DNA from 3 places in the Robertmurraya mesotrionivorans genome. Region 1 is predicted to be linked to each of the others. Evidence: riboswitches for the same ligand, from Rfam matches in the RefSeq annotation. Region 1 holds a riboswitch; each other region holds the start of a gene.

Evidence for each region. Region 1 has a riboswitch for thiamine pyrophosphate ahead of ACRX5O_RS04750 (thiazole synthase). Riboswitches for the same ligand answer to the same signal wherever they lie in the genome.
Region 2: another riboswitch for thiamine pyrophosphate. It lies ahead of thiT (energy-coupled thiamine transporter ThiT); the one in region 1 lies ahead of ACRX5O_RS04750 (thiazole synthase).
Region 3: another riboswitch for thiamine pyrophosphate. It lies ahead of ACRX5O_RS13275 (ABC transporter substrate-binding protein); the one in region 1 lies ahead of ACRX5O_RS04750 (thiazole synthase).

The regions. Positions count from the first base shown of each region.
Region 1 is NZ_JBPCCH010000002.1:127,895-135,548, forward strand. It holds gene ACRX5O_RS04720 (ABC transporter substrate-binding protein) at 1-99, opposite strand, end outside; gene ACRX5O_RS04725 (ABC transporter permease) at 96-863, opposite strand; gene ACRX5O_RS04730 (ABC transporter ATP-binding protein) at 860-1,612, opposite strand; gene ACRX5O_RS04735 (acyl-CoA reductase) at 1,626-3,059, opposite strand; gene ACRX5O_RS04740 (LuxE/PaaK family acyltransferase) at 3,050-4,117, opposite strand; gene thiH (2-iminoacetate synthase ThiH) at 4,131-5,246, opposite strand; gene ACRX5O_RS04750 (thiazole synthase) at 5,256-6,026, opposite strand; TPP riboswitch at 6,127-6,223, opposite strand; gene thiD (bifunctional hydroxymethylpyrimidine kinase/phosphomethylpyrimidine kinase) at 6,229-7,044, opposite strand; gene thiE (thiamine phosphate synthase) at 7,065-7,654, opposite strand, start outside.
Region 2 is NZ_JBPCCH010000005.1:78,059-85,712, reverse strand. It holds gene ACRX5O_RS10745 (alanine/glycine:cation symporter family protein) at 1-745, shown strand, start outside; gene ACRX5O_RS10740 (VanW family protein) at 842-1,732, shown strand; gene ACRX5O_RS10735 (divergent polysaccharide deacetylase family protein) at 1,785-2,561, opposite strand; gene thiT (energy-coupled thiamine transporter ThiT) at 2,658-3,254, opposite strand; TPP riboswitch at 3,317-3,415, opposite strand; gene ACRX5O_RS10725 (methyl-accepting chemotaxis protein) at 3,501-5,192, opposite strand; gene ACRX5O_RS10720 (nitric oxide synthase oxygenase) at 5,293-6,381, opposite strand; gene ACRX5O_RS10715 (alanyl-tRNA editing protein) at 6,453-7,634, opposite strand.
Region 3 is NZ_JBPCCH010000007.1:98,684-106,337, reverse strand. It holds gene ACRX5O_RS13290 (efflux RND transporter permease subunit) at 1-2,711, opposite strand, end outside; gene ACRX5O_RS13285 (EAL domain-containing protein) at 2,875-3,858, opposite strand; gene ACRX5O_RS13280 (peptide chain release factor 3) at 3,958-5,538, opposite strand; TPP riboswitch at 5,730-5,841, shown strand; gene ACRX5O_RS13275 (ABC transporter substrate-binding protein) at 5,944-6,939, shown strand; gene ACRX5O_RS13270 (thiamine-binding protein) at 6,951-7,244, shown strand; gene ACRX5O_RS13265 (ABC transporter permease) at 7,241-7,654, shown strand, end outside.

The DNA.
Region 1 (7,654 bases):
TTTTTCCGTTTCCATTGGTTGACTACTTTCCTTTGAACAACCTGCTACTATGACTGTTAAAACTAGTAAAATAGGTAGTAATAATTTAGTGAATTTCACGAGTTTTTCCTCCGATAAGTTGTATATTTTCTTAAAAAAAGATGTTCGACGGCATATATCGAAGCGTACAAAAGAATGCCAATAGTTGTTAAAAGGATAAAGGCAGAAAATAATAATGGCGTATCCATCATTCCTTGTGCCACGATAATTAACGCACCCAATCCCTTATTCGCACCGATAAACTCACTAACAACCGCTCCAACCACACTAAGGACAAGCGCCACCCTCATACCCGAAAGCAAGTAAGGGATGGCAGTCGGTAGCTGCAGTCTCCACAAGGTTTGCCATTTGCTTGCTTTTAATAGCTGAAAAAGGGCTAACCGGTCCTTGTCGACTACTAATAAGCCCGTTATGGTACTTTCAAATAAAGGAAAGAAGCTGATTAATGCGACAATCAAAATCTTTGGCGTATATCCGTACCCAAACCATAGAATGAGAAGCGGAGCTAAAGCGACTTTTGGCATCGCTTGTGTTGCGATAATATAAGGCTTCAGAACAAGTCGAAGGGTGTTCGACTGTGAAACCAATAGGCCTAGCCCGATTCCGATGAGAGCACCTACAAAAAATCCGCTAATAATTTCAACTAGGGTTGTGAAAATATGTGGCAGAAAATACCCACTAAGTAACAGGGTGAAAAGATTTTCTGCAATCGTTGTTGGTGTGGGTAAAATTAACGGTGATATTTTCTTCACCTTTACAATCATCTCCCACAAAATAAGCAAGGAAATAAATAGTAGAGTCGAATATAGATAGATTTTCTTCATAGTTGAAGCCTCTCATTCATATCTTGCTGAAAGTTGAAAAAAGACTGATCAAATAAAATAGACTTCTGTCGTGGTCGAGTAAACGGTACTTGGTACTCTTGAAGAATTCTTCCAGGTTCCCCACCTAGAAGAATAATCCGGTCAGACAGGAAAAATGCTTCCTGCAGATCATGAGTGACAAATAATACGGTTGGTTTGTACGTATTGATTAATTCATTAAGTTGAACATGTAACTGATCCTTGGTAAAAGAATCTAGTGCAGAAAATGGTTCGTCCATCAAAAGGATTCGTGGCTTATCAAGTAAAGCTCGTACGATTGCCACTCTTGACTGCATTCCTCCCGAACACTCATATGGAAATTTATGAATCGCATCCGTAAGTCCGACACGATCTAGCATTTCCTTTGCCTTATGCATATCTTTTTCTGTCAATTTTCTCTTTAACTGGAGTGGAAGTACGACATTTTCCAAGATCGTCTTCCATTCTAGCAAAATAGGTTTTTGAAAAACGTATGAAAGCTCTTCGACCGGTTCTTTCACCTCATGTCCGCCTATTGTAATCATTCCAGTGGTAGGCTTTTGCATTCCTGCAATCATTTGGAGCAGACTCGTTTTTCCGCAGCCACTTTTTCCAACGATGCTGATGAATTCCCCTTCCTTCATATCAAGGGAAAATTGACGGATTGTATCCTTTTGATCTTTGTCATAGGTAAGACCAATCTCTTTTAATTGTATATATGGTGGCTGCATTTCCATTCTCCCCTTATATTCGGTTCGGATCATACGCATCCATTTCGATTTCTATGCTAGCCTCCACGTCGACCCAACGAACCAAATCGGCTAAATGAGGTCTGCCATCATGATGCCAACCAGGTTCTGGTTCTCCCATTCTGCCTAGAAAGGTAAGTCGATTGACTCCACATTGACCGAGCACTTCTATGATGGAACGAAAGTTGTTTGGAGTGCAGGCGACCCCAACGGTTTGTAATAATCCTCGTATTTCATTAAGATAGGAAGGTACATCGACAATGGACTGAACGGGAATCACATACACAAAGCGGTTTAATGGCGATATCGGAAACGAAGTAGCTTTCTTATCGTAAACAACCGTCCAAGAAGTACTTTTCTCGCTTTCGAAAAGTGCTATATCTTTCGTTTGAAAGGCTTGAAATTGAAAGGTTGAGCGAGTCTGAATGATCGCTTGATTTTCCTGTTCGCTTAATCTAGCTCTTGGCATTTTCACCTCATAATTATTCATTTCTTGCGCTAGCAAACTAGCAAATTCACGTACCGAGACATTCCCCTTTTCCTCGACAAAAAAGACATGAGGAGAAAGACAGGCTTGTTGATCAAATTGAGAAGCATCCTTCGCAGCCCTCCTGGCAGTTTCGGTTACGAGAACACGCTGTAAGCAGCCTTTTGCTATAAAGCCAGCACTTAGTTTATGTCCATGTGCATGTAGATTGACGTGAGGTGGAACTTTTTTTCTAATAGAATCAATGGACTTCTCGCTTCCATATGCGATCACTGCTTCTGACGAAGAGAATGCTATACTCTCTAATTCTTCTTCTCCACCTTTCCACCAAATGATGGCGATTGATTCCGCTAAGTCTCTGTCAATCTCTCTCAATGTTTCAACAAACAGAGAAGGAAACAAAGGCTCGGAGGAGGAGAGCTTCCCAAGTGTACTAGACTTAACTAAAAGACTACTCACTAAACTCCATAGCGGCAAGGCAGGAACATTTCCGGAAAATACATGCGTAATGAGCTCTGGTCCATATGCTCTTGTTAAGCCTCCTGATGAACGTGGACGAAAGCCGTCAAGGACGAGAGGATTGGGGAAATCCACCTCTACCATTCTTTGCAGCTTTTCTTTACGAAAGGAACGTAAATACGAATCTAAAAACACACGTATCATTTCCGAGTCATATCCCGTTACAATTGGAAGAAGCTCTTCCGCTAGTTTTCTATAGTGATAGTTCGGGTCAAGCCAGAGTTGAATGGCTTGGTCAAGGATGTCAATAATGTCATTCGTTTTCCGTGCTTGTAGCTTTAGTTGCTGCTGTCTTAGATGTAAAACGACTTGTTTCAGTTCCTCACACGTAAGTTTTGGTACAAGAAGTGTTAGAGAATCAAACGTACGTTCTTCATAAGATGGTGAGATCATGCTTGGGACACAACCAATTTTTAGTTCCATTTACTTACTCCGTTACGAAACTGCTCTACGGCGAGGGAACAGCCCTTTGCTTCTGCCCCTTCGCTTCTTCCTAACAAGTAAAATCCATCTTTTTCTGCAATCCCCAAGTCCTCCGCCATAACCCCAAGGACCGAATGGAAGTTGGCTAAATCATAATGAACGAGAATTCCTCGCTCTCCATCTTGTACACACAAACCATTTTCCGGATTGATGACAACTGTTCTTACCCAATGAGGGGCTTTTTGTCGACCAGATCCGTTTTGATCGTAGAACTGGGAGCTTAGTTCAGTCATTCCATACATGTTCACACAATCCTCAACGGGTAAGTTAAACGCTTCTGCCACCATTTGTTTAAATTGATCTGAACTCATTTCGATGGCTCGACCCTTAGAACCACCTGTATCCATTAAACGGCTTCCTTTTGGTAATTGAAATCGGAGGTTTTTGTCTTTCGTGTACTCAACAAAATGGATAAAGGAAAACGTAGCCCCTAACAAATATACAGGGGTGTTTGTACGTTCAGATTCTTCAATGAACGAGACAAGCTTTTCGAAATCATAAGCTCCATTGCTAGCGATATAAACACTCTCCTCTGTTCCGTAGTTGCGAATGGCTGTATACAAATACTGTGACAGAGAGGAATTTGGCATTTCCGTTGGATTCGGAAATAGTATAGCCATTTTCACTAGGTTCTTGTCTTTCATGATATTTTCTTCAAAATGAGTTTTCATTGAAGAAGTCCACACCTCTAAGTCACGGTGAAAATTTCTCCCTTGATTTCCACTTGTCGTTCCGCTTGTTTGAAAATACGTCTCCGCCTCTTCAATCGGTGTACAAGCAATGTCGGCCTCCTTAAAAGCACTTACTGGTACAGGAGGAATTTGCTGATACGATTCAACCATCGATGGGTTAATCTTTCTTGATCGACAAAACTTCCTGTAAATACGATTATTTTCGTACTGATAGGCGAAAACCTGTAAAGCTAATGAATCAAATGAATCTCTTTCTTCATCTTCAATAAAAGTGAGAATTCTTTGCTTGATATCTTCATAGTGCATGATGTGGCTCTCCTTATGATGAATGTGTCAGTATCTCCCAATCTTTTACGACAGGTTGGTAGCCAAGTTCTCTTAATGATTCCTTTACCTCAGCCACACTTCTTTTGTCCGATATTTCAAATTGGCTATGTGTGTGTTCTTTATTGGCATAGCCCCCAACAACGGTTGATGAGGCGGCAGACATTTTGGTCACTCCCAATGGAAGTAAGTGACGTCTTAGATCCGCGCTTTCTCTCGTTGATAGAGTCATACCTGCACGTGGTAAAAATAAACGGGATGCTAGCATTGCTTGAACCAAATTTTTATCTGTTACATCAACCTTTGGTTGAAAGCCACCAAGGTTTGGCCGAATTCGAGGAAATGATAGAGCAATATCCGTTTCAAGATAATTTCTTTGTAAATAATGACCATGAAGTCCAGTGAAAAAGACTTCCTTTCTCCACTCATCCATTCCTAGTAGTGCTCCGATATTGACGGATCTCATGCCAGCTTGAGCACCTCTTTCTGGTGCATCTAGTCGATAGCGATAATTCCGTTTCGGTCCCTTTAAGTGATGCTCTTTATAGATTTCTTCGTTGTACACCTCTTGATATACGGTTAATCCATCAATACCACGAGCAACAAGTGTTCGGTACTCTTCAGTGTCTAATGGCTGTATCTCAATGGATAAAGAAGAAAAATACTTTTTCATCACATCAATCGTTTCACACAAATAATCGACTGAGGAATGTAGGCGAGATTCTCCCGTTAGCAGGATAATATGGCGTAAACCCATTTTGACAAGCGCCTTCGATTCTTCTTCAATTTCAGACAATGTCAGTTTTCTACGTGGAAAGTCGTTATCGATACTAAAGCTGCAGTACGTACATTTGTTCACACAATAATCGGTTAAATATAGTGGTGCGTATAATTGAATCGTACGTCCAAAATGCTGTACGGTACGGTTATGAGCGATTTGTGCCATTTCTTCTAAACAATTTTCAGCTGCTGGAGATAAAAGAATTAAAAAGTCTTCTGTATGAAGTCTCTCTTTTTGCAAAACCTTTTTTACGTCTTGAGTGGTGATGGAGGAAAAAAAGTCGTCAAATGGGTAATTTTTTATTTTTACATATTCATCATAAAATGACATTTCACTCACCTACCCTAAAAATCCTGTTAATGGAGATGACGCTTGTGCTGTCGTTGTCGTCGGTCCTACTCCACTTAGGTAGGCTTTCCTTCCAGCCTTGACTGCTAGATCAAAGGCGATGGCCATTTCAACGGGATCCTTTGCTGTAGAAATGGCTGTATTTACCAGTACAGCGGCTGCCCCCATTTCCATCGCTTCGGCTGCTTCAGATGGCTTTCCGATTCCTGCATCAACAATGATTGGAAGCTCTATTTCTTCTATTAAAATTTGGATCAGTTCCTTCGTCCGAATTCCTCGATTTGAACCGATCGGAGATCCAAGTGGCATGATGGCTGCTGCTCCAGCATTTTGCATCGCTTTTGCTGCCATTAAGTCAGGGCTCATATAAGGTAGAACGACAAACCCTTCATTCGCTAGGATGTCAGTTGCCTTAGCCGTTTCGTAATTGTCGGGAAGCAAGTACTTTTGGTCGGAAATGACTTCGATTTTAATCCAATTACCCATACCGGCTGCTCTTGCAAGTCGTGCAATTCGAACCGCTTCGTCTGCGGTTCTTGCTCCCGATGTGTTCGGAAGTAAAATCATGTCTTTAGGAATGTCTTCTAGAATGTTCTCTTCTCCAGTAGCATTCAAGTCGACTCGTCTTAAAGCGACAGTAACAACCTGTGAACCGGATTGAGTTAGTGCTTCTTTCATTAGCTTGTGATTATAAAATTTGCCTGTTCCTGTTAGTAGACGGTTATGTAGCTGTGTGTTTCCAATCGTTAATAAGTCGGTCATTGTGGTTCCTCCTATAGGTTTGTTTTGGATAACAAAAAAGACTTACCAATCTTGGCAAGTCTTCACATTCTTACATGGAGCTCTTCCTCATAATAGAGCTCACGCAAAATGATTGCTTCCCTACGTTGGTTCTAACCAAATCAGGTTCAAGGGTTGGAAAGTTTCCTCTCAGCCTTAAGGCACCCCTAGCTAATTTTGTATTTTATTTGATTCCGATTTTTGCTTTATTTCGTTTGTAAGCCCAATGATTGGTTGGACCGTGACCGGATCCAATGTTTAGATCATCCTCAATGGCTGCCTGTATAAAGTCTTTTGCCACTTGCACCGCTTGAACAACCGGGCTTCCTTTTGCGAGTTGTGCGGTTATCGCAGCGGAAAAGGTACAGCCTGTGCCATGAGTATTTTTTGTGGAAATACGACTCGAAGTAAAGGTGTGAAATTGCTGTCCATCATATAAAAGATCAATCATTTCTTCACTTCCTTGATCATGGCCGCCCTTAATCATGACAGATTCAGCACCCATGACATGAAGCAATTTTGCTGCTTGCTTTCGGTCATCCATCGTCTCAATTTTTATTCCTGTAAGCACCTCTGCTTCGGGAATATTTGGAGTAACGATAGTCGCGAGTGGCAGTAATTTTTCTTTTAATGCTTTTACTGCTTCGTTTTGTAAAAGTGAAGCTCCACCTTTTGCAATCATCACCGGATCTACGACGATGTGTTTCATCTCATAAAATTCTATAAATCTCGCAACCGCCTCAATGGTGTCACTGTTAAATAACATCCCGGTTTTGATCGCATCTGGACGCAAATCTTCAGCAATCGATTGGAGTTGTTCTTTAATTCCTTCCAAAAGAACACTATAGACACCTTGTACCCCTGTTGTGTTTTGTGCGGTTACAGCTGTTATCACTGACATTCCGTACACATCTAGTTCTTGAAATGTCTTCAGATCGGCCTGTATGCCAGCCCCTCCACCACTATCTGAACCTGCAATGGTTAATGCCTTATTTACCATAGTGAATGACCTCTCTTTGACTAAAATTCATCAACTAATCTACGTAAAAGCTTGGTATGCTGTTGGATATGACTGGTTCGACAAATATCGGAAATGATCGCTAGGCCATTTGCTCCTGCTTTCATAACGGTTTCTCCGTTGACAGAATTAATTCCACCAATCGCAACAAGAGGCAGAGAGATTCCTGCGTTACGAAATTCAGAAAAGATATCCAAGTTTTGTTGTTTTTCGGTATCCTCTTTTGAAATCGTAGGATACATCGGTCCAATTCCTAAGTAATCAGCTCCGTCTCGAACAGCTTGAAGTCCCTCTTCAACCGTATGAGTTGATACACCAAGAATTTTGTTAGGACCGATTGTCTCTCTCACATATTTTGCATTTTCATCGTCCTGGCCAACATGAACTCCATCAGCATCAAGAGCAATAGCGAGTGGTAAATCATCATTGACGATAAATGGTATCCTATGTTTCGCGCAGAGTTCTCGTAGTTTTTTTCCAAGCTCGTACTTCTCTATCTCTCCAAGAGAATTGCTCCCTTTTTCTCGGTATTGAAAGCACGTTATTCCACCTTCAATCGCTAAAGCTAACGTTTCTTCAGGTGTTCGATCCA
Region 2 (7,654 bases), on a different contig from region 1:
TATCATTACGAATATTCAGGAAGTACCAGGCGTTTTAGCACTTATTGTTAAAAATGCATTTGGGATCGACCAAGCAATTGGTGGTGGCATGGGTGCTGCGATTATGATGGGTGTAAAAAGAGGGTTATTCTCAAATGAAGCTGGTATGGGTAGTGCACCAAATGCTGCTGCGACTGCAGTTGTGTCTCACCCTGCAAAGCAAGGGTTTGTTCAAGCACTAGGTGTGTTCTTTGATACTCTTGTAGTTTGTACAGCTACAGCATTTATTATCTTACTGTCTGACTCTTATACGACAGGTCTTCAAGGTATTGAACTGACACAAGCATCTTTAGGTGAACATTTTGGAAGTTGGGCAAGTCTCTTCTTAACCTTTGCCATTTTTATGTTTGCATTTTCTTCAATTATTGGGAACTACTACTATGGGGAAGCAAATATAGAATTTGTTCATAAAAGTAAAGCTACCTTAATTATTTTCCGAATTCTAGCTGTTGGAATGGTCATTTTCGGTGCTGTTGCAAGCTTACAAATTGTTTGGGATTTGGCTGACTTAGCAATGGCCATTATGTCCTTTACAAACCTTATTGCCATTGGTTTACTTGGTAATATTGCTTTTAAAACACTTGATAATTACCTTGAACAACGTAAGCAAGGTCTTGACCCTGTGTTTTTTGAAGATAGTATCCCTGGATTAAAAGGGGTAGAGAGCTGGCCTAAACAAAAGCAAGAAACAACTGAAAAAGCTTAATCAAAAGACTGGGAATTCCCAGTCTTTTTCATTTCTTAATCCCCGCATAAGGAAATCATGAACTTGGAATAATACTCATGGTACCTAAGTGGAAGGATGATACGATTGAAATTAACTGGACTTTTATCTATTCTCATGCTTATTCAACAACCAGCCAATCACGATGTACTTACATTGATTGATAATGATCAACCCATAATGAGTGTAGATCGTGAAGAACTAGTTTTTCCTCTTCCCAATACTCCTCTTATGGACTTGCATCATCTTGACATCTTAACTGCTGAACTTTCCCAACAAGTATACATAGAGCCGAAAAATGCTTTTCTTGATGAACATGGAAATTTACAGCCAGAGCAGCTGGGATATCAACTCGATAAGAGAGCATTTCATACCCTATATCACTCCTATTTTTATAGTAAAGGTGCTAAAACGCTTAAAGTACCTAAAAAATCCATTTTCCCAGAGGTAGATAGTGAGTTATTGTCAAGAATTCGACAACAAGCGATCGGATATTATGTCACTTATTTCAATAGCTACAATACCTCAAGAACAAATAATATAAGAATATCATCCGAAGCGATAAATAACTACGTCCTATTTCCAGGTCAGACCTTTTCGTTCAATGAGGTGGTTGGTCAACGGACAAAAGAACGTGGATATACGCCAGCTCCTATTATTGTTCGAGGTGAGCTTTCTGAGGGGGTCGGCGGAGGTATTTGCCAAGTGTCTTCTACACTCTTTAATGCTGTGGATCGAGCAGGGTTAAAAATCGTGAAACGATATTCTCACTCCAAACGTGTCCCTTATGTTCCTCCAGGTCGCGATGCAACAGTCAGTTGGTATGGGCCTGACTTTGTTTTTATGAACAACTATAAGCATCCTATCTTAATACGTTCAAAAGTGAGAGGGGGTTCCGTATCCATACTTTTGTATACTTCAGACGATGTGAATGTTGAACTTAATCAAGTTCCAAGCATGTATCAATAAAAAACAAGGCTGTCCAATGAATGGGAGGATCCCACCCACTGGACAGCCAATTTTAATATAGATGAAAATACTTTGATCGAATGGAATCAGATAACAGTTCGGATACCGGGACGACCTTTATATGCTTCTGCTTAAATTCAGTCATTGACTCAGTAACACCTAACGAGCATACCTTACCTGATGTACCAACATGTCCAATTGCAACAGCGGTTCCCCTGCTCTCCGCAATCCTTGCAAGGATAAGCATTTGTTTTTTGACCTGATTCACAGAACAGATATCATCCAAAAACACGTCTCGCTTAATAAAAGGTACATTTAATTCCTCAGTGATTTCCTCAAATTTTGATTTTGGACTTGTTGCACTATCTACAATATATAGCTGCTTTTCCTTTGCTACTTCGACAATAATTCTGACAATCTCCTCATTTTCAACGACAAGCGAGCCCATATGATTATTTAATCCCATAGCATGAGGAACACTATCGATAGCATCAATGACTCTCTTTCTTACTTCTTCCTTTGATAAGTCATTCGTTATTGGCTTCGGCCCTAACCAAGAGGCCTTTCCCTTTTTTGGCTGCATAGGCAAATGTACCATAATCTCTAAGCCATTTTCATATGCCCATTCTGCATGCTTTTTAGAAAGTTCATTAAAAGGCATAATAGCCGCCGTTATTCTCACATCACCTTCTAGAAAATCCTTTACACCTCCCACACCACCGCCAAAATCGTCAATAATAATAGCTGCCTTTTTCACTTCCTGGCCATGCCCATGATGAGGGAACAGTGTAAAGATGACCAAAAAAATGATAAATGAAGTTTTTTTCATAAAATCCTCCATTTTAATGTTAGTTCTTGGGATAGTTTGTCTCATTGAGGAAAAACCATACAAAAAACTCGTCCAAAACATTGGACGAGTGTTAGATTACGATATTTTTTTCATGGTCTCTGAAGAGGAAACCCTTTTGTGGAGAAGAAATCTTGGTGAGCTAGACACTAATAAGAATAAAATAACGGAACAATAGATGGCTGCCCCAATCATTGTACCACCATTCACGCCTAGTGAAAATAAGAATGGAGACATCCCATCCGGTGCATATTCTCCCCAGAATAAAAATCCCGCGATAAAATGCCAAAAATAACGAGCCGCACTTCCGACGAATGTGGCAACTATCATCCATTGAAGGGCTTTCTTTTTATTTTCAGTAAGTGCTACCTGAATTTTTTTCATAAAGAAACCTGCAAATCCAATAAACGCAAAGGCCAGAAAATACTCAATGAAGCCCTGTAGCGGAGTTAGAATATAGGCATCACCCATGGCAATTTGTAATAGTCCCCATAAAAAGCCAGAAGCGGTTGCAGCAACGAATCCCCATCTAAAGGCAATAATTAAAATAGGTAGCATCGCAAATGAAATGGAAATATTAGGCGATAGCTTGATCGATGGAAGAAGGTCTAGAATTAATGCAAAGGCTGCAAAAAAAGATGCTTCAATCATCATGATTAATCGTTTGTTTCCCATATAAAAAATCTCCCCTTTTTGGAAACCTCAAGGAGAGCGTAGATAGACATGATTGCACGAAAAATTCAGTCAGTCCACATCCCTGCGCTAGAATTATCTAACAGGTTCAAAGGGTCAGAACAAACGTTCACTCTCAGCATGACGCTCCCCTTGTGGTTTCTTCGTATGTAGTTATAATTTCGTTTTCATTATATCATATAAAATTAAATAGAAAAGCATCTAGTTGGAACTAGATGCTTTTCATGTTTATATTTTAAATCGGCGAACTAGCTGTTGTAAGGTTTCGGCCATTCCTGATAGGTCTTGAGCACTTGCGGTTACTTCTTGGAGGGTAGCAACGTTTTCTTCTGTTCCGGCTGCTACTTCTCTAGTTGTTGCAACGCTTTCTTCTGCGATTCCTTTTACATCGTCAATTGCTTGTACGACATTTGAACTATGCATACTTAGTAGCTCGATGGCACATGAAACGTCTGATACCTTTTCAATTACGTCTCCCATTGACTCTCCAATAAGAGCAAACGCTTTCTTTGCATCCTGACTATATTCGAATCCTTCAGATACTTTGTGAGACTGTTCTTCCATTGCTGAAACGGCTAGATCCGTCTCAGATTGGATATAAGAAATCATTTTTGTAATTTGATCGGCTGATTTTTTTGATTCCTCCGCGAGCTTTCTTACTTCGTCAGCAACTACAGCAAATCCCTTGCCATGTTCACCTGCTCTTGCAGCTTCAATTGCGGCATTTAAGGCTAGCAAATTCGTCTGATCTGCAACAGTGGTAATCATATTAAGGATAGAAGTAATTTCATTCGAGCGTCTCCCTAACTGACGAATGATTTCTGAAGCATTCAAAACTCCATCATTGATAAGATTCATTTGGTTAACAACTTTTTCGATAGATAATGCTCCTTGATCTGTAACTTGAAACGTATTATCAGCTGTGACGAGCATTTTTTCACTACTTTTTGTAATTAAATTTATATTGCTAGACATCTCTTCAATCAATGTGTGAATTTTGGTTAAATGTTGTAGTTGCAGATCCATACCCTCTGAGTTTTGTTCAACAATATGAGAAATTTGTTCACTTGCTTGAGTACTGTCCTGCGCACTTGTACTTAGTTGTTCACTACTAGCTGCAACTTGAGCTGATGAATCTCTAACTTGAACAACTACTTCTCTTAATCCAGAAACCATTAAGTTGACAGACTGTATCATTGCCCCTATTTCATCTTTATTTTTCACTTGTATCTCATCAATAGAAAGGTCTCCGCTCGCAACCTTCTCAATAGCTTTAGATGCATAAACAATTGGTTTTGCAATCTGTAGACTTATAATTGTCGCTAGTGCTAATGCCACAAGAATCGCAGATACACTTATTACAATCATTATTGTGACAATTCCATCTATTTTTTTTGTGGTCAAGCTACTCGCATGGTCTAAATGTTTTTCCTGAATAGATAGAAGTTCATTTACTTTTGCATTAAACTGCATACCTAACGTTTGTGCAGTTGATTTTGCTAGAATTAAATAACCTAATTCATCATTGTCTTTCTTCATTTGTATTTGGTCTTGAGCAAACTTCGAATCATTTTTTGACATTTCCTCAAGAGCAGTTAACGTATTTAATAACTCCTTATCAGTGATTGTTGTTTTTAATTTCTTCATAGAGTTATCAAAGCTCTTTACTGCCTCATCGTATTCTGTAATATAGTCAGCTTCTCCAGTGAGTAGGAAGCTCCGAACGGCTGCTGATTTTCTAATCATTTGCTCTTGGAGATTTTTCACTTCTAGCTTTTGACCTACTTCTTCTTTTAAGAATGATTGATACGTATTGTTTACTGAATAAAGTTGAAAAATCCCAGCACTTGCTACAACTACTAACATGAATAAAACAATAACAAAACTACCTATAATTTTTTTTCGAACAGTGATATTCATGATTGCTCCCCCATTTATAGGTTGTACTTTATACCTATATTAACAATAGTTCTTTTGATATGGAAGCGTTTTATTTTAATTAAAAAGAAATAGACAAAATCTATTTCTTTTCGTAAGGAGCCACTTGATAAAAATAATTTGGCAATTGAATGCTATTGTCATATTGCTGGTGAAAAATATGGGTTAATGCGGGAGAAACAGGGGGTATCAACCAAGTCCAATTGCCTGTTAATTTCCGGCTTTTTTCTTTCTCTCTTTCTTCAAACAACTTAAACTGAGCCGCAGCGGTATGATGGTCAACAATACTTACTCCAGCCTTTTTATAGGAATATAGAACCGCTCGATTCACTTCAAGTAGCGCTCGATCCTTCCAAAGACTACTATTTCTAGACAAATCTAATTTCATGTGATCAGCAACTAAAGGCAACACATTATATCGGTCTTCATCCGCTAAATTTCTAGCCCCTATTTCTGTTCCCATATACCAGCCATTAAAAGGGGCAGCCGTGTATTGTATTCCACCAATTTCAAGACGCATATCAGCAATCATCGGTACACCATACCACTTTAATTCTAGTTCTTCAAACCATTCATATTCCGGATGTGAAAGATTGACCTCAAGAACTAGACTCGGAGGGATAGTTTTCCAATTTGGTTTTTCATGATTTACTTGAACCACTAGAGGTAAAAGGTCAAAATTTGTATGGTTCCCCTCCCACCCTAGCTCTTCACACACCTTTGTAAATGGAATAGAGTGAGGGTCTCCAATCAATCCGTGCTGTGTATCATATCCAGCATATCGAACAAGCTGGTGGTTCCAAATCCGTATGGAATGTTCCTTTGTTTCCTGTTTGAAAATAGAAATGGTCGGTCTAATATGACCATTGTTTGTCGCAAATTTGATATGTTCGAAAAGTGCATGGATGATCTCATCGGATTGATGTAAATGACGACAATCTTTAACAATCAAAGACTCCCAAAACAAACGTCCAATACATTTATTACTATTTCTCCATGCCATCTTTGCCCCATGGGAAAGTTCTTCATATGTATGTTCATATGTTCCCGTCTTACGAATCGAACTTTTTACTTCTTCCAATCTTGCTAACAAGGTAACATGATCCTTTTCTAGTTCTAAATAGCAAAGATTGATAAATTCTTCTGCTTTTTGGAGTAAATCTTCATTCAAGGCAAATCCCTCACGTTTATTAGTTTACATAATAATATTATCGTAACCTTTAGAGCTTACTGGAATCTCATTCACTTCAATTGATGTAAAAGCATTGTAAGGAGTGCATCAGAAGTTATCGTTTTAGCCTCTCCACCTCCTTGTGCCTGTTTTTCATTTCCTCCTCCCCTTCCATTTATCACTGGCAATATCGATTGAGCAAGATTCTTCATATTGATAGCCGACTCTTCTCTTTGACACACAAATTGAAGTTTCCCATTTATCGCTGAAACGAAAAGGACATTGACTTCAGGGTCAATAGCCAAAACATATCGAGCAATGGTTTGTAGCTCTTGGAGGCCCTTATCTGCAAAAGTAGCTTGAACGACTCTATGGTGCGCAACTTTTGTTGTTTCTTTTAATAAATCCTGAGCTTCAAACTGTAAAATAGTTTCTTGTAAAACCTTTATTTCTTTTTCAAGTGTTTTATTTCTATCAATGAGTCGGAGGGCAGCAGTCTCTAGTTCATTTTGAGGTGCATGTAAGAGACTTGTTAACTTTGATACAACAGTTGTCTTATCATGAATCTGCTTTCGAACACGGTGACCACATACAAACTCGACCCTTGTCTTTTTCTTTTGTCGTTCAGTACCCAAGATAGTAATGGCTTGAACTTCACCTGTATTTTGTGGATGAGTACCTCCACAGCCGTTATAATCAAATTCTGGAATGATTACTAAGCGGATATTTTCTTCAACTGAAAGGGTTTTCCGTAACGGATATTCGCTTACTTCCTCTTTTGAAACCCATTTAGTCTCTATTTTTCTATGTTCTAGAATGATTTGATTAGCTAATTGCTCGACTTTTTCCAGCTCTGTAGAAGAGATATTCTCTACATTGAGATCAATTGTTACTTTTTCTGACCCAAGATGAAAACTGATGGTTTCATAACCATATAATTCTACAAATGCGGCAGTTAGGATATGCTGTCCAGCATGCTGCTGCATGTGATCAAATCTTCTTTCCCAATCTATAATTCCCTCAACTTTAGAACCAACAGAAATGGAGTCATTTATATAATGTCGAATTTCTCCATTTACTTCTTCCACATTCGAAACTACTTTTCCGTTAATCGTTCCCGTATCGCTTGGTTGCCCTCCACCAGAAGGATAAAAGGCGGTCTCACTTAGTACAATATAATCGTCTTCACTTTTCGTAACAGTTGCTACAAAAGTGGATTGATACACATTTTCATAATATAGTTTTTTTGTCATTTTTCTATAACACTCTCTTT
Region 3 (7,654 bases), on a different contig from region 1:
GTGTTTGTAATGGTCAGAGCGAGGGCAACTCCTATAACCATTAACGGAACCGTAAACATGATAACAAGTGGATATTTCAAGGACTCAAATTGCGCTGCCATAACGAGATACACAAACGTAATAGCCAAGACAAATGCTAATAACAATTGATTTAACGCACTATCAAGCAATTCACGATCCCCACTAAAAACAACTTCTGTTTCATCTGCTAGTTTCAAGTTTTCAATCTCTCGATCCACTTTTCTTGAAATAAAACCGAGATTCGTCGTGTCTTTATACTTTACAGTAAATTGAACAGCAGCCTGTTGGTTAATTCTTTCTATTTTGACAGGTCCATATCCACGGTTAATATTGGTAACATCACCTAACTCAATATAGTTTCCAGCAGGGTTTTTTATTAGCAGTCCTTTTATGCTTTCCATACTTTCGCTTACGCATTTATCATATTCAACAATTACTCGATAGATCTCTGAGTTGTCATCTACTATTTGGGTGGCAACACTCCCACGAGTTACGTTATTTACAATCATCGCAACTGCCGCTGGTGTCAAGCCTTGCTTTAATGCTTCCTTTCGATTCACCGTGATCTGAATTTCTTCTAGTTGTTCCATTAAGTCTGTTGTAACCTCATTTACTTCACTCAGTTTGTTCAACCTTGCATAGATTTTACCAACCGATTCTTCTAGCCTCTCCTTTTTCGTGTCCAGGATGCTGAATGTAAGGGTATTGGGATTCGACCCAGCAGTTGACTGCATATTAAATGATAGTTTAGCGGTTTTATTCGTGGACTTTGCTGCCGCTTCAATTGATTCCTTTACGTCATCCGCAAATTGAAAGATGGAGCGTGTACGTTCATTAAGCGGTTTCATTTTTACGTACATCTCTGCTTCATTCGCGTTTCTTGCTCCTCTGAAGGAGCCCTCCTGTGTTGTTCCAATTAGGCTAACAAATGTCTCAACATCCGATTCCTTTTTAAGCTCTTTTTCAATGGAAGTTAGTACTTTTTCTGTTTCTGATAACGCCATTCCATTTCCTAACTTGACACGAATGGTAAAAAATCCTTCGTCCGTTTTCGGTAAAAACTGCATACCTACAGTTGTTAAACTAAACCCTCCTCCAACTAATAGCAAAGTCGAAACGATTAAAACAAATATTCGATGTTGTAAACACCATCTCACTCCCTTTTCAAGCCTAAGAAGAACATAGGAGCTTTGTCTTTCCTTCTCAGCATTATGTATAGATGCCTTTAATAACCTACTTGCTAGCATAGGAACTACAGTTAACGATACTAACAACGACGCTATTAAGCTAAACGAAATGGTCACAGCAAATTCTTTAAAAAGCTCTCCAATAATTCCTGTAATAAAAACAACTGGTAAAAAGACAGCAACTGTTGTAAGAGTAGAAGCAGTGATGGCCCCACCTACCTCTTGTGAGCCAACACGAGCCGCTTCCTTTGCATTCTTGCCCAACGCCAAGTGACGATAAATATTTTCAATGACCACGATGGAGTTATCCACCAACATTCCAATCCCTAATGCTAGTCCTCCAAGAGTCATAATATTAAGTGTATAATCTGAAAAATACATTAATACAAAGGTAAAAATAACTGAATACGGAATAGAAACACCGATAATCAGTGGACTTTTTACATTTTTTAAAAAGAAAAAAAGAACTAGCATTGCAAATAGGCCACCAAGGAGTAAGGAAGTTGTTATATTTCCTATGGCTTGTTTTATGTATTCCCCTTGATCAAATATAATATCTGACTGAATATCTTGATATTTTTCCTTATTCAACAGTTTCTTTAATTCTTGAACAAATGCTCTAGATACTTCTGCGGTATTCGCATCAGATTGCTGAAGAACACTAAGAAGCACAGAAGGATTTTCATTTGTGCGGGTAATGGTACGATCATCCTGATTTTCTAGTTTTACATCACTTACATCACGTAACTGTATCTCATCACCCGTTAAAGGATTCATTGACACCGTTAAATTTTGTAATGTGTCTATAGAATCAAGGGTGGATATAATTCTTGTCGTTAGTTGTTTACCTTCAGTTAAAATTGGGTTGCCCGGCATCGAAATATTATTGGCCTGAATCAAATCGACTAAATCGCTTTGACTTAATGAGTACGCCTTTAATTTTTCCTGATCAAGTTCAACCTTTACTTCCTTTGCAGAGGTTCCAGATAAATTTACGCTCGCAACTCCATCCACTTTTGTTAACTCCAGTTCTAATTCCTGGGCTAACTGTCTCAACATCTCCTCATTCTCATCCGCACTTAACGATAGTTGAATTACGGGAAACTGCGAAGGGTCAAATTTTAAGAACCTAGGCTTTTCTGCATCGTCTGGGAGAGTTGTTAAATCAATGCGTTGAATAATTTCATCCTGTATTTCATCAATATGTGTCGTCCAAGAAAATTGAAGAAGGATAAAATTTGCGCCTTCCTGTGAGGTTGAGGTGAGAGTTTTTATACCAGGCAGAGTGGCTAAGTTACTCTCCAGTGGTTTTGTTATTTTTTCTACAATCTCCTCAGGACTTGCACCTGGATAATTCGTTACTACCACACCTACAGGAGGTTTTATCTCCGGTATTAGCTTTAAAGGGATATTCACTACCGAAACGATTCCTAGAATCAGCACTAAGAACATTGTGACAATTGTAAAAACTGGTCTTTTTATAGCATATTCGCTAATCTTCATTCGATTGCTAACTCCTCTCAAACCCTAACAGATTCAGCCGACTGAAAGCTTTTATGCCCCATATTATAAAGAAGCACAATATCGTATGCAAATAAGCGCTGTATTCAAACTCTCTGCTAAAAAAGCTTCCCCATTATTGGAGAAGCTTACATAAAAAGTATTCTTATAGTTGTAGATTTAGATATTGATCCCCTGCTTTTGGTTTTCCAATAAAATACCCTTGAGCTAGGTTCATCCCGAGGTCTCTACACAACTCTAGTTCTTCCATTCTTTCAATTCCTTCTGCCAGAACTTGAATGTTTAGGTCTTGTGCAACTAGTTGAACTTCCCTTAAAAACTTTTGTTTCTGCCTATCTTGATCGCAGTGGTCAATATAGCTTCGGTCAATTTTTACATAATCGGGATGTAGCAGTTCTAGCATGTCTATTGTAGAAAAGCCTGAGCCTACATCATCAAGGGCTACCTTCATCCCCTGTTTTTTGTAAGTGATAAACACCTTTTGCAAATGTTCAACATCTTCGATTTTCTCTGTCTCTACAACCTCAAACACTAAATCTGTTGGATCAATTCCATATCTATTAACTAGATGAAAGGTATGCTGTAGACAAAATTCCGGATTATAAATGGTCGATGGCAAAAAATTAATAAAGCTTTTGACCCCTTTTTTTATATACTTTCTACGAGTCTGTATGGCCACCTCTCTTGCCCTTTGGTCGAGCATCGATAGTAGCCCTGTTTTTTCTGCCACCTGAAATAGCTGTCCTGGTGGCATTTGGTTCATGCCATTCGTACGTAAAAGAGATTCAAATGCAAATAATTGGTTGTTCTGTAAATCGATGATTGGTTGTATATGTCCAATTAACTCCCCAGTTTGAATTACTTGAACAATCTCCCGATTTTTTACTCTCTCTAATAAAACAGGTAAAGACGTCAATAATATTGGCTTTACCCTTTCACTCGATAAAGCTGCTTTTACTTCCGGACGATTTTTCAGATCTATAGTCAGTGTATTTAAATGGTCTTCTAATTCTTGAAACGAAGAGTATTCATACTCAGTAAAAGTATTCTCATTATTCATCCCCTCGATAAATAAGTACCCTGAGGTATCAATTTTGTAACTAACTCCGCATTCGGTACATTTTTTCATAGAAGCTCCTCCAGGTCTTAAGAATCAATACTATTATACCAAAAGCAGAGTTTTTTCCTAGAAAAAAGAAGCCCTCAAAACACGAGGACTTCTAGGTACTTATTGGTAATCATCCATAGGATTATAAAGTGTAATGTCTGGATTTTTTTCTTGGAACCAGCGAAGAGCAAAATCGTTTTCGAAAAGAAATACTTTCTTATCATAGCGATCCTTTACTAATAGGCTTCGACTGCTAGAAAGATTTTCATTAATTTCTTCATTTTCAACCCAACGGACGATTTTTGAACCTAATCTTTCCATTAATACTTCTGCATTGTACTCGTTTCTCATCCTATGCTCAAACACCTCAAATTGGAGTTGACCAACGGCCCCTAACAAATAATCATCTGTTCGAACCGTACGGAAGAGCTGAATGGCACCTTCCTGAACAAGCTGCTGAATTCCTTTATGAAAAGACTTTTGCTTCATTACGTTTTTAGCAGAAACTCGAACAAAGAGTTCAGGAGTAAATTGTGGAAGCTTTTCGTATTGAAAGTTGTTTTTCCCAACTGTCAATGTATCTCCAATTTGGTACGTACCTGGATCGTACAAACCAATAATATCTCCACTAACCGCTTCATCAACCGTGTTTCTGTCATCAGCCATAAACTGTGTTGATTGAGAAAGCTTCATTGACTTTCCTAAGCGTGGAATATTGACTGTCATCCCTCTTTCAAATTTTCCTGAACAAACACGTAAAAATGCAATTCTGTCCCTGTGAGCAGGATTCATATTTGCTTGAATCTTAAAAATAAAGCCTGAGAAATCCTCTGATAACGGATCAATTTCCCCTTCTGTAGATTCCCGAGCTTGAGGTGCAGGAGCAAATTGAAGATATGTTTCTAGAAAAGTTTGAACACCAAAGTTCGCTAGGGCGCTACCGAAGAATACAGGTGTTAGTTCCCCATTTGCTATTCTTTCACGAGAAAATTCATTTCCCGCTTCATTTAAAAGCATAATTTCCTCCAACGTTTGGTCATACAAGGAGTATTGCTTTAGTTTATGATCTCCCTCGATTTCTCCATCTTCATTTAACGGAACAAATCGTTCTTCCTCTTCCACACGGAATTGTTCGATTCGCTTGTAGAAACGGTCATATATACCGAGAAATTCTTTCCCCATACCGATCGGCCAGTTCATCGGATATGATTCTATTCCCATAACCTCTTCTAGCTCAGCTAATAGTTCTAATGGAGACTTCCCCTGACGATCAAGCTTATTGATAAAGGTAAAAATCGGAATACCTCTCATTCGACACACTTTAAATAGCTTTAAGGTTTGCTCCTCAATCCCTTTTGCTGAATCGATAATCATGACCGCACTATCAACAGCTGTAAGAGTACGATACGTATCTTCACTGAAGTCTTGGTGACCTGGTGTATCAAGAATATTCACTCGACAGTCATTATAATCAAATTGCATCACACTCGACGTAACGGAAATACCACGTTGTTTTTCAATTTCCATCCAATCGCTCGTTGCAAACTTACCCGTTTTCTTTCCTTTAACTGTTCCCGCATCACGAATTGCACCACCAAATAACAATAACTTTTCTGTTAATGTCGTTTTCCCAGCATCCGGGTGGGAAATGATCGCAAATGTGCGACGCGATTGTACATCATCTTTAAAATTTTTTGCCATTATAGAAATTCCTTTCTTTCCTTACACAAATTCATCCATAACTTCAATCTTATCGTGACTGTATGAAGTTTGCAATGTGTTCTTTACAAAAGCGATAACAAACATATCATTATGTTCATCTATTCAAGAAAGTTCTTCCTTTTCAAGAAAATAATTTCTGCTATAATGAGATAGAAATCAAACTAAATAGGTAAGAATTGTAGGGGGACCGGTTGAAGACCGGTTGAGAGTGCATCCAATTGATGCTGACCCTTTGAACCTGATCTGGATGATACCAGCGTAGGGAACATATTCTTTAAACAATAAACTTGTTTAAATATATGCGCCCGGTTCAAAAACTGCGGCGTTTTTTGACGTCTATAAGTCCAGTTCATATTCCTACTTATACCATTGGAGGAGAAAGTAATGACAAAATGGATAGCTGCATTAGCAGCTTCTGTATTACTCGCAGGATGTTCAGGAACAAATGAACAACAAACAGAAAAGGAGGAATCAAGTGCTGAATTAAAAAAAGTGACTGTCGTTCTTGATTGGACTCCAAATACAAATCACACAGGGCTATATGTCGCAAAAGAAAAAGGCTTTTTTGAAGTGGAAGGTCTTGATGTGACCATTCAGATGCCTGGAGAGGCTGGTGCTGACCAACTTGTTGCTTCTGAGAAAGCAGACTTTGGTGTAGGTTATCAAGAGGGCATTACACAGGCTAGAGTACAAGGGGTACCGCTTGTTTCTATAGCTGCGGTCATTCAACACAACACATCTGGTTTCGCATCACCGGCATCTAAAAATATTCAATCTCCTAAGGATTTTGAAGGAAAAACATATGGTGGTTGGGGTTCACCTGTTGAAGAATCCGTCATCGACTCACTTATGAAGCAGGAACAAGCAGATGTAGAAAAGGTGAATATTGTAAACATAGGCGATGCAGACTTCTTTACCGCTGTTGAACGTGATATTGACTTTGCATGGATATACTACGGTTGGACAGGCGTGGAAGCGGAATTACGAGGAGAAGACATAAATATGGTCTACTTAACCGATTACTCCGAAAAGCTAGACTACTATACACCTGTGTTAACAACTAGTGAAAACATGATTAACAACGATCCAGAAACAGTAAAAGCTTTTGTTAAAGCGGCTTCAAAAGGCTATGAATTTGCTATCGACAATCCTTCCGATGCGGCGGACGTCCTAATCAAAGCTGCTCCTGAGCTTGACGCAGAGCTTGTTAAGAAAAGTCAGGAATGGCTTGCAACCAAATATCAAGACGATGCAGACCAATGGGGTCAGCAACGTTTAGAAGTATGGGAAAACTATGCTTCTTGGATGCTTGAAAATGGGTTACTAGAATCAGAGTTAGATGCAGAAAAAGCCTTTACTAATGAATTTTTACCACAATAGGAGTTGGTCATATGGCAAACGCGCTTGTTAGTATACAAATTATCCCTAAGACAAAAAACGGTGAAAATGTGATTCCTTACGTAGATGAAGCAATAGCCATTATTGATGCGTCAGGAGTAAAGTATGAGGTTCATCCCTTGGAAACAACTATGGAGGGTGATCTTCAGGAACTTTTTGCAGTCATTACGAAAATGAACGAAAAGATGATTGAAATGGGAAGCAGCAATGTTATTTCGCAGGTGAAGATTCTTTATCAACCAGGTGGAATAAAAATGGATACACTTACGGAGAAATATCGTTCATGATACAAAAATTACAAAAAGGGTGGAGACCAATTTTTGTTCTCCTCCTTTTATTCATTGGCTGGGAATTCACCGCAAGAATTACTCAGGTTCCAACTTGGCTTCTCCCAACTCCATCACAAATTTTTAACGAACTCATAAATGGTTGGAGCAGTGTCTCTGTACATCTTACATCCACCATTCAGCTTATTTTTCTAGGCTTTGTTTCTGGAGTTACCGTAGGTCTGTTAACTGCCTTTATTTTACATAATATTCCTTTTTTAAAAGAATCTTTATATCCGCTTCTCATTTTATCGCAAAATATACCCATTATCGTACTTGCTCCACTTCTTGTTATATGGTTCGGCTTCGGTCTATTACCAAAATTAATTGTTATCACTCTGGTTTGTTTCTTTCCAATTACGATTTCAGCC